2 regions of the Pantoea alhagi genome follow, and region 1 is predicted to be linked to the other one. Evidence: predicted binding sites of a transcription regulator. Region 1 holds the regulator's gene; the other holds the start of a gene.

Region 1 (4,684 bases):
TGGGGCGCAGTGGTAAGCTGTTTGCCTATCAGCATTATGGCGTGCAGCCCGATATTCTGACCTCAGCGAAAGCGCTGGGCGGCGGCTTCCCCATTAGTGCGATGCTGACCACTAATGAGATCGCCTCGGCGATGACGCCTGGCGTACACGGTACCACCTATGGCGGTAATCCGCTGGCCTGCGCAGTAGCGGAAGCGGCGCTGGATGTGATTAATACTCCTTCGGTGCTGGATGGCATTGAGCAACGCCGTCAGCGCTTTATTGAGGCGCTGGAAGCCATCAACGCCAAACTGGATCTCTTCAGCGAGATCCGTGGCAAAGGGTTGCTGATCGGGGCGGAGCTTCAGCCGCAGCATAAGGGCAAAGCGCGCGATATTCTTAATGCCGCCGCTGCGGAAGGCCTGATGATTTTAACGGCGGGTACCGATGTTCTGCGCTTTGCGCCTTCGCTGGTGATCCCGCTGGCGGATATTGGTGATGGCATGGCGCGTCTGGCCAGGGCTGCCGAAAAAGTATTAAAACCCGCATGATTCAGGGCGCGCCCGATGTCAGGGCGCGCTTATCCTTTACGCAGGCGGCGTACCAGCCATTTACCGTGGTGCGGCCGCTGGCTCCATGCCAGAGATGAGATAGTATGCATCACTGAAAGGTGCTCAAGGATACGCTTTACATGACGCTCCATAATGGTCATCGGCCCTTCCTGGTTCTCTGCTTCTCCTTGCAGAATATTGGTATCCTGTCCCGGCCCGTCATATGCCAGCCGCTGCTGACAGCGCTGCAGTGCAATTTCACACGACTGCAGATAACTTTGCGCCAGCGCAGGCGTCAGCATGGTGTGCTCACGGGCCAGAATAGTCATTGCATTGATATGCTCAACGATAAACTGGCTGTGCGTGACCCAAAGTTTCATATCGTTCAGATAGCGGGTATTAAACGCTGGCTCCTGCATCGCCTGGCTCAGGGAGTTAAACAGCGCATTATGCGCCTGATTAACGCGTACCCGCTGCCAGGCAAGCTTCTGCGGTGATGCCTCGCTCCCCAGCAGCATCCGTAAAGCATCCTGATACGCTTCCAGTGCATCATGCGCATTCTGCCGCAGTAGCCCGCTTTGCCACTGCGGCCACAGCCAGACCATGCCGCCAAAAGCGATGCAGCATCCCATCAGCGTATCCATCAGACGCGGCAACAGGAAATGCGCGCCGTTTAACGACAGCAGCTGTAATGAATAAACGGCGGTCACGGTAAAACCGATGGTTGCCCAGCCGTAATATTTACGGATAAACAGATAGCTGACTAAGGTAATGATCAGCATGATTAACAGCACCAGCGATTCCGGTACCGCAAGACGCAGGGCTGCAGCGGCGATAATCAGCCCTGCCAGCGTGCCAAGCGCGCGGTGCTGGATACGCACACGCGTTGCGCTGTAGCCATTCTGACTGACGAACATGATGGTCATTAAGATCCACCAGGGTTTCGGTACGTTGAACGCCAGCGCCAGTACGCTGCCGAATACCAGCATCACCGCAAAGCGTGCCGCGGTACGCAGAGCGGAAGATTTAAATGACAGATAGCTGCGCAGCGCGGAAAGCAGCGGCAGCCGACGCTGGCGATCGGCCATAAGATCGCGACGATAAAGAGGGCGCTGGGTACGCAGCACGCGGGCGATGCGGCTGAAATGGTAATAACAGAAGTGGCCGACCGGATTCTCCGGATGCCGACGCGCAATTTTCTCCAGTCCCAGCAGCGGTTTTTCCATGGTGAAACGTGATGGCAGCCGGTGATAAAGCATGTCGTCCGCCAGCTCGCGCAGCCGTACGGCGATGGTTTGCGCGTTCCAGCGGATAACCGCTTCCGCATGGCTTCGCTCTACCAGCTTTTGCACCTCTTCCGGCTGATGCAGACTAACGGCAATATGCTCCTGCAGATCGAGTGCCACCTGAAAAGCACGCGTCAGGCGTCGATGGTTATGATCGCGGTTAGCGGCCAGCATATGCATTTGCTGATAACAGGTGTTAATCAGATCAACCACCTTTTGCTGGCGCGCCAGCAACGGGGGCAAGGCTTTTTCCGGATTAGTAAGCTGCGTCAGCAGGGTATATTTGGCTTCGCAGTAATCCGCCAGTTCGCGATAGAGCAGGCTGAGCGTCTCCCGCATCGGCTGCTCTTTCCACAGCCGGAACCAGAACCAGTTAAACAGCCCGTACCAGAATGTACCGCCGATATAGAGCAACGGCGGCCCCCAGATCGGCATATTGCCCACCAGGCCGAGCGTAAAAATAGCGGCAATTAAGGAAGCTGGCAGCAGACGTGCATGAAGCGGGCCGATTTCGCCGGTTACGCCCAGCACTAACGCCATGACAAACAGCGTCGCGGGCAGGGGCACCTGCTGTAGCGATAGCCACTGAAGAAGAAAACTGCTGAGTGCGAACAGCGAGCCGCCTGTGATCAGGCGTTTAAAGAAGCGGCGGTGTGGGGTATCGAGTCCGGCAATATTGCAGCAGGCGGGAACCAGCGAGAAGAGCAATCCTTTTTGCAAATCCCCCAGTAGCCAGCCAAAGGCCACCGGTAAACAGAGCACCAGCGTCTGACGCAGGGCATAGTTCACTTCGGGATGATAAATAATTCTCCGCCACATCGCTACATCACCAAAACAGACACGGCGTGATGCCAGGCACCACGCCGTGTCTTCAGAGTAGCTTAACGGGTGCCGTAAACGACAATTGTTTTACCGTGAGCGGAGATCAGGTTTTGATCTTCCAGCATTTTCAAAATACGGCCCACCGTCTCGCGTGAGCAGCCGACGATCTGGCCGATCTCCTGACGGGTAATCTTGATTTGCATCCCGTCCGGGTGCGTCATCGCATCCGGCTGTTTAGCAAGGTTGAGCAGCGTCTGTGCAATACGGCCGGTCACGTCAAGGAAAGCTAAATTGCCTACTTTCTCTGAAGTCACCTGCAGGCGACGAGCCATCTGGGAAGAGAGACGCATCAGAATGTCAGGATTAACCTGAATCAGCTGACGGAATTTTTTATACGAAATTTCAGCCACTTCACAGGCGGTTTTCGCGCGTACCCATGCACTGCGTTCCTGGCCTTCTTCAAACAGGCCAAGCTCGCCAATGAAATCACCCTGATTAAGATAGGAAAGAATCATCTCTTTGCCTTCTTCATCTTTGATCAGTACCGCAACCGCACCTTTTACGATGTAATAGAGCGTCTCGGCCTTTTCACCCTGATGAATCAATGTGCTTTTTGATGGATATTTGTGAATATGGCAATGTGACAGGAACCATTCGAGTGTAGGGTCTGTTTGCGGTTTGCCGAGAACCATTCGCTATTATCCTCTGTTGTAATCGTGCCCTAAATACAGGGGGCAGTTTTCCCTGTCAGGCGTTGAAATCTTCAAGCGTTTCCTGCTGGAAATTTATACGGGCAACTGCGAGGCCTCAAGGCGTGCCGTCGTCCCGTTTTCGTTTCATAGAACGAAAATATTACAGCTTTGTTTGTAGCACAGCTTTATCTTACTGTCTCCTGTTGTCTCGCTTCAGCTTGTGCTGAATCGGACAATTGCCGTTTAGCTGATGAACGCCCCGGCTGACAATTTGCTTACTTATCAGGGGCCGGGCAAGAGAGAGTGGCATGCCTCTTATTCGATTTTTTTGCCTTCTATCAGGCGTTTCACCAGCGGCAGCATAATCAGCTCCATCGCCAGTCCCATTTTTCCGCCCGGCACCACCAGCGTATTAATATGAGAAATAAAGGAGCCCTGCAGCATCGCAAGCAGGTAGGGGAAATCGATATCTTCCAGCCCGCGAAAATGAATCACCACAAAGCTTTCATCCAGCGAAGGAATAGCACGTGCGGCAAAAGGGTTTGAGGTATCTATGGTGGGTACGCGCTGGAAGTTAAGATGGGTACGTGAGAACTGTGGCGTAATGTAATTAATATAATCTTCCATTGAGCGCACCACGGAATCCATCACCGCTTCGCGGGAATGGCCGCGCTCGCTGGTATCGCGCACCAGCTTCTGGATCCACTCCAGATTCACGATGGGCACCACGCCAACCAGCAAATCCACTTTTTCTGCCACGTTATGCTGCTGCGTCACCACGCCGCCGTGCAGTCCTTCATAAAACAACACATCCGTTGGCTCCGGCAACGGCTGCCACGGCGTAAAGGTACCTGGCACCTGATTCCACGGCACCGCCTCATCATAGGTATGCAGGTATTTACGTGACTGGCCACGGCCATTTTCGCCATATTCAACAAAGGTTTGCTCAAGCAGGCCAAAGTCGTTGGCTTCTGGTCCGAAGTAACTGATATGACGCCCCAAATCGCGGGCTTTGCGGATCGCCATATCCATTTCCGGGCGCGTATAGCGATGGAAACTGTCACCCTCCAGTTCAGCGGCATGCAGATTAAGCTGCTGAAAAATCTTACGAAAGGCAAGGCTGGTGGTGGTGGTTCCCGCTCCGCTGGAGCCGGTCACCGCGATGATCGGATGTCTGGCTGACATAAATACTCTCTGGATTAAATCGGGCGATGAGCATTGTTATCACGTTTCGGTCAGAGGTGTCATCATCGGGCAGGCCCGCCAGACCACGTTAATGTGACGAGCCGCACAGAGCTGACCGCATCACTATCCTTCGCGAAACTGACCGCGCGGCATAATATTGACCGTTTCA
Region 2 (4,684 bases), 370 kb from region 1:
TGCGCTGCTGAGCGGCTCTGCCCTGGCAGATGAATCTGCATCACAGAAAACGCAGAATGCTGCGGATAGCGCAGGGTCCACAATCGATAGTTCTATGAAAAAAGTCGATGGTTTTATGGATGACAGCGCCATCACCGCCAAAGCGAAAGCTGCGCTGGTAGATGACGAAACGATTAAAAGTACGGATATCTCAGTGGAAACCCAGAAGGGGGTTGTGACCCTGAGCGGTTTCGTTTCTTCTCAGGATCAGGCTGAAAAGGCTGTGGCACTGGTGAAGAAAGTTGAGGGGGTAAAATCCGTCAGCGATAAACTACACGTCAGAGACAGCGAAAAACAGTCAGTTAGCGGCTATGCAGGTGATGCCGCTACAACCAGCGAAATCAAAGCTAAGCTATTAGCGGATGACATTGTACCGTCCCGGAACGTTAAAGTTGAAACCACCAACGGTGTGGTCCAGCTTTCCGGTACGGTAGAAAAAGAAGCACAGTCAGAACGTGCGGAAAGTATCGCCAAAGCTATTGAAGGCGTAAAAAGCGTTAAGAATGACCTGACGGTTAAACCTTAATGTTTTTGCGGCACGGTCAACATCTGGCGTCTGTGCCGCAGCTAACCCGTTAAAAAAATAAAGTTCATGGGTTTACTGTCCATGAATTGGCTGAGCTAAGCAGTTCGATTTTAACTATGGTAAAGGAGAGGCTTATGTTTCGTTGGGGTATTATCTTTCTGGTAATTGCATTGATCGCGGCGGCATTAGGCTTCGGCGGTCTGGCTGGTACAGCCGCATGGGCAGCTAAGATTGTCTTCGTGGTAGGTATTATTCTGTTCCTTGTCAGCCTGTTTACCGGTCGTCGTCGACCCTAGGTAACCAGCTAAACAGACAGATCCAGTGAATTTAGCGGAGACCAGTCATGAATAGCGACATCGTTGCAGGCAAATGGAAACAATGGAAAGGCCAGATGGCGCTAATGTGGGCGGAGTGGTTTGATAACGACGACGCCTGGATGGCAGGAAACAATGACTGGCTCTCCGGTATTTTGCAGGAAGATTACGGGCGTGAGCAGCACTATGATGCCACAAACGATAAACCCCTGCGCTGATCTGTTATAAGCTGGCCCGCTTTCTTTGCAGAGCGCGGTGCCGGCCTGTGTTTTTTCTCTGGCCCTGCGCGGCTAAACCCATCGCCACCTGCTTTCCGTATCTCCTCTCTGGAACACTTCTTTTACGCTACTATTCTGCAATTCCAGAATAAAAGGCGGCGTTATGCATCCTGCAATGCAGCGGCAAATAAAATAGCGCAGAATAATTCCTGAAATATGTAGAGGAGCGCTGACGTGAGATTTATTGATACCCACTGCCACTTCGATTTTCCTCCGTTTACCGGGCATGAGGAGGAAAGCCTGTCACGCGCCGCTCAGGCGGGCGTAGAGAAAATTATCGTTCCGGCGGTGGATGCTACACGCTTTGCTCTGGTATTACAGCTGGCACACCAGTATGCACCGCTTTATGCCGCGCTGGGACTGCATCCCATTGTGATTCAGCAGCACAGCGATGCGGCGCTGGAACAGCTGGAGCAGCACCTGCGTCAGCGACCCACAAAACTGGTGGCGATCGGCGAGATCGGGCTGGATCTTTATATGGACGATCCTCAGTTCGATCGTCAGCAATATTTTCTGGATGCGCAGCTGCGGCTGGCGCGGAAATACGATCTGCCCGTGATCCTGCATTCCCGGCGCACGCATGACAAACTGGCACAGCACCTGCGACGTATCGAGGTGCCGCGCCGTGGCGTGGTACATGGCTTTGCCGGAAGCGTGCAGCAGGCGCAGGCGTTTATTGCTGCTGGTTATGCTATCGGCGTAGGCGGCACCATTACCTATCCTCGTGCCAGCAAAACGCGCAATACCATTGCGCAGCTCCCGCTTGAAGCGCTGCTGTTGGAAACCGATGCGCCTGATATGCCGTTGAACGGCTTTCAGGGACAGCCCAATCGGCCAGAGCAGGCAGTAAAGGTATGGCAAACATTATGCGAGCTGCGTCAGGAAGCGCCGGAAGAGATCGCGGCCACCCTTACCAGCAACAGTGAGAAATTGTTTCAGCTACGTTAACAAGACGACCAGATCACAGGGGATCTTAAGAACAGGTAAAGAGCGAATGTGATAATTCTCACATTTGCGCTTCTGCGGTATGATAGCGCGCATAAAGCGCTTCTGGCCTGCGGCTGTGGCGCTTTTAATGCGATGGACGTCACATCAAATGTAGACTTGATGGTAGCGTTTCTTAACTAAATGTGAGCTTACGCACAATAAAGAGTTTGCCCGTGATGTTAAAATCGTAACATCAAAACGAATCAGCATCGCTGGCAAGGTGAGATGGATCTCAACCCTCTTCAAGGAACCAAGACCTCGTGTTGAGTCTTCCACTGGCGGAAGCTCACTGAATCTTTCTGGAGAGCATTATGACTGATGTAACCGCTGCCGCGCTGCGTGCGCTGAAACTCATGGATTTAACCACCCTTAACGATGATGACACCGACGCCAAAGTGATTGCGCTGTGTCAGCAGGCTAAATCCCCGGCAGGCAATACTGCTGCCATCTGTATTTATCCCCGTTTTATTCCCATCGCACGTAAAACGCTGCGCGAGCAGGGCACGCCCGATATTCGTATCGCTACCGTAACCAATTTCCCGCACGGCAATGACGATATTGAGATCGCGCTGGCGGAAACGCGCGCGGCCATTGCCTATGGCGCGGATGAAGTGGATGTGGTTTTTCCCTATCGCACACTGATGGCTGGCGATACCGAAACCGGCTTTAAACTGGTCAAGGCATGCAAAGAAGCCTGCGCGGCGGCCAGTGTATTGCTGAAAGTGATCATTGAAACCGGCGAACTGAAAGAGGAAGCGCTAATCCGTCAGGCTTCTGAAATCGCTATCGATGCGGGCGCTGACTTTATCAAAACCTCTACCGGTAAAGTGCCGGTAAACGCCACGCCAGAAGTGGCAAAAATCATGATGGAAGTGATCCGTGATAAAGGGGTACAGGATCGCGTTGGCTTTAAGCCTGCGGGCGGCGTGCGTACCGCAGAAGATGCGGCGCTCTATCTGCAGCTTGCCGATGACATTCTGGGCAGCGGCTGGGCGGATGCGCGTCATTTCCGTTTCGGTGCCTCCAGCCTGCTGGCAAGCCTGTTGAACGCGGCGGGCTATGAGAGCGCGCGCAGCACCAGCAGCTACTGAGTTTCCTTTCACCATAGCGGGCGCCTGCCGTCCGCTAAAAATAATTTTTCTGCACCGTTGGATCGGGACACCAGGCCTGATTTATTGATCCGTTAAACAGGGGGTTACCTTGTTTTTACCACAAGAAATTATTCGAAAAAAACGTGACGGCCATGCGCTGAGTGAAGAAGAGATCCGCTTCTTTATCAACGGGGTTCGTGATAACAGCGTATCAGAAGGGCAGATTGCCGCGCTGGCGATGGCGATTTTTTTCCATGATATGACGCTGCCGGAACGTGTGGCGCTGACCATGGCGATGCGTGATTCCGGCGCGGTGCTGTCATGGAAATCTTTGAATTTAAACGGCCCGGTGGTGGATAAGCACTCTACCGGCGGCGTGGGCGATGTGACTTCGCTAATGCTGGGGCCGATGATCGCGGCCTGCGGCGGCTATGTGCCGATGATCTCCGGGCGCGGCCTGGGCCATACCGGCGGCACGCTGGATAAGCTGGAAGCGATCCCCGGCTTTGATATTTTCCCCAGCGATAGCCGTTTCCGGGAAATTATTCAACAGACCGGCGTTGCCATTATCGGCCAAACCAATTCGCTGGCACCGGCGGATAAGCGTTTTTATGCCACGCGCGACATTACCGCGACGGTCGATTCTATTCCGCTGATCACCGCCTCGATTCTGGCAAAAAAGCTGGCCGAAGGGCTGGATGCACTGGTGATGGATGTGAAAGTGGGGTCTGGCGCCTTTATGCCGACCTTTGAACTGTCAGAGCAGCTGGCGCAGGCGATCGTAGGCGTGGCCAACGGCGCGGGTTGTAAAACCACCGCACTGCTGACCGATATGAATCAGGTACTGGCTTCCAGTGCCGGTAACGCACTGGAAGTGCGCGAAGCGGTTCAGTTCCTCACCGGCAGTTATCGCAATCCACGTTTGCTGGAAGTAACGCTGGCGTTGTGCAGTGAAATGCTCATTTCCGGCGGCCTGGCGCAGGACGATGCTGCGGCCCGTCAGCAACTGCAAAAAGTGCTGGATAACGGCAGCGCCGCTGAGGTATTTGCGCGTATGGTGGCGGCGCAGAAAGGCCCGACAGATTTTATTGAAAAAATGGACAGCTACCTGCCAGCCCCGATGCTGAGCAAGGCGGTGTATGCCGATGCGCCCGGTATCGTTAATGAAATGGATACCCGCGCGCTTGGCCTGGCGGTGGTGGCATTGGGTGGTGGACGTCGCCGCGCCAGCGACAGCATCGATTACAGCGTAGGCCTGAATGAGATGGTGCAGCTGGGTGACCGCGTAGACGCTGAACGTCCACTGGCGGTGATCCATGCCGCCAGCGAGGCCAGCTGGCAGGAAGCGGCACAGGCGGTAAAAGCGGCGATCAGGCTTGGTGACAGTAAACCTGCTGCAACGCCGGTTATCTATCGCAGAATTAGCAATTAACGCCTGAATATCTCACG

Evidence for each region. Region 1 encodes CRP, which controls carbon source genes, mostly activating them, when cyclic AMP is high. Its sites were predicted from a motif close to ATGTGANNNNNNTCACAT; they were not measured.
Region 2: the regulator CRP is predicted to act here: its motif matches at 2,233-2,250, upstream of deoC (deoxyribose-phosphate aldolase).

What each region holds. Positions count from the first base shown of each region.
Region 1 covers NZ_CP019706.1:1,212,384-1,217,067, reverse strand. Annotated here, with positions in the region: gene argD (bifunctional acetylornithine/succinyldiaminopimelate transaminase) at 1-530, shown strand, start outside; gene B1H58_RS05775 (YccS/YhfK family putative transporter) at 560-2,635, opposite strand; gene crp (cAMP-activated global transcriptional regulator CRP) at 2,698-3,330, opposite strand; gene B1H58_RS05765 (phosphoribulokinase) at 3,646-4,515, opposite strand; gene B1H58_RS05760 (YheU family protein) at 4,639-4,684, opposite strand, start outside.
Region 2 covers NZ_CP019706.1:844,296-848,979, reverse strand. Annotated here, with positions in the region: gene osmY (molecular chaperone OsmY) at 1-565, shown strand, start outside; gene B1H58_RS03935 (DUF1328 domain-containing protein) at 700-861, shown strand; gene B1H58_RS03930 (CsbD family protein) at 909-1,097, shown strand; gene B1H58_RS03925 (TatD family hydrolase) at 1,332-2,105, shown strand; gene deoC (deoxyribose-phosphate aldolase) at 2,456-3,235, shown strand; gene deoA (thymidine phosphorylase) at 3,345-4,667, shown strand.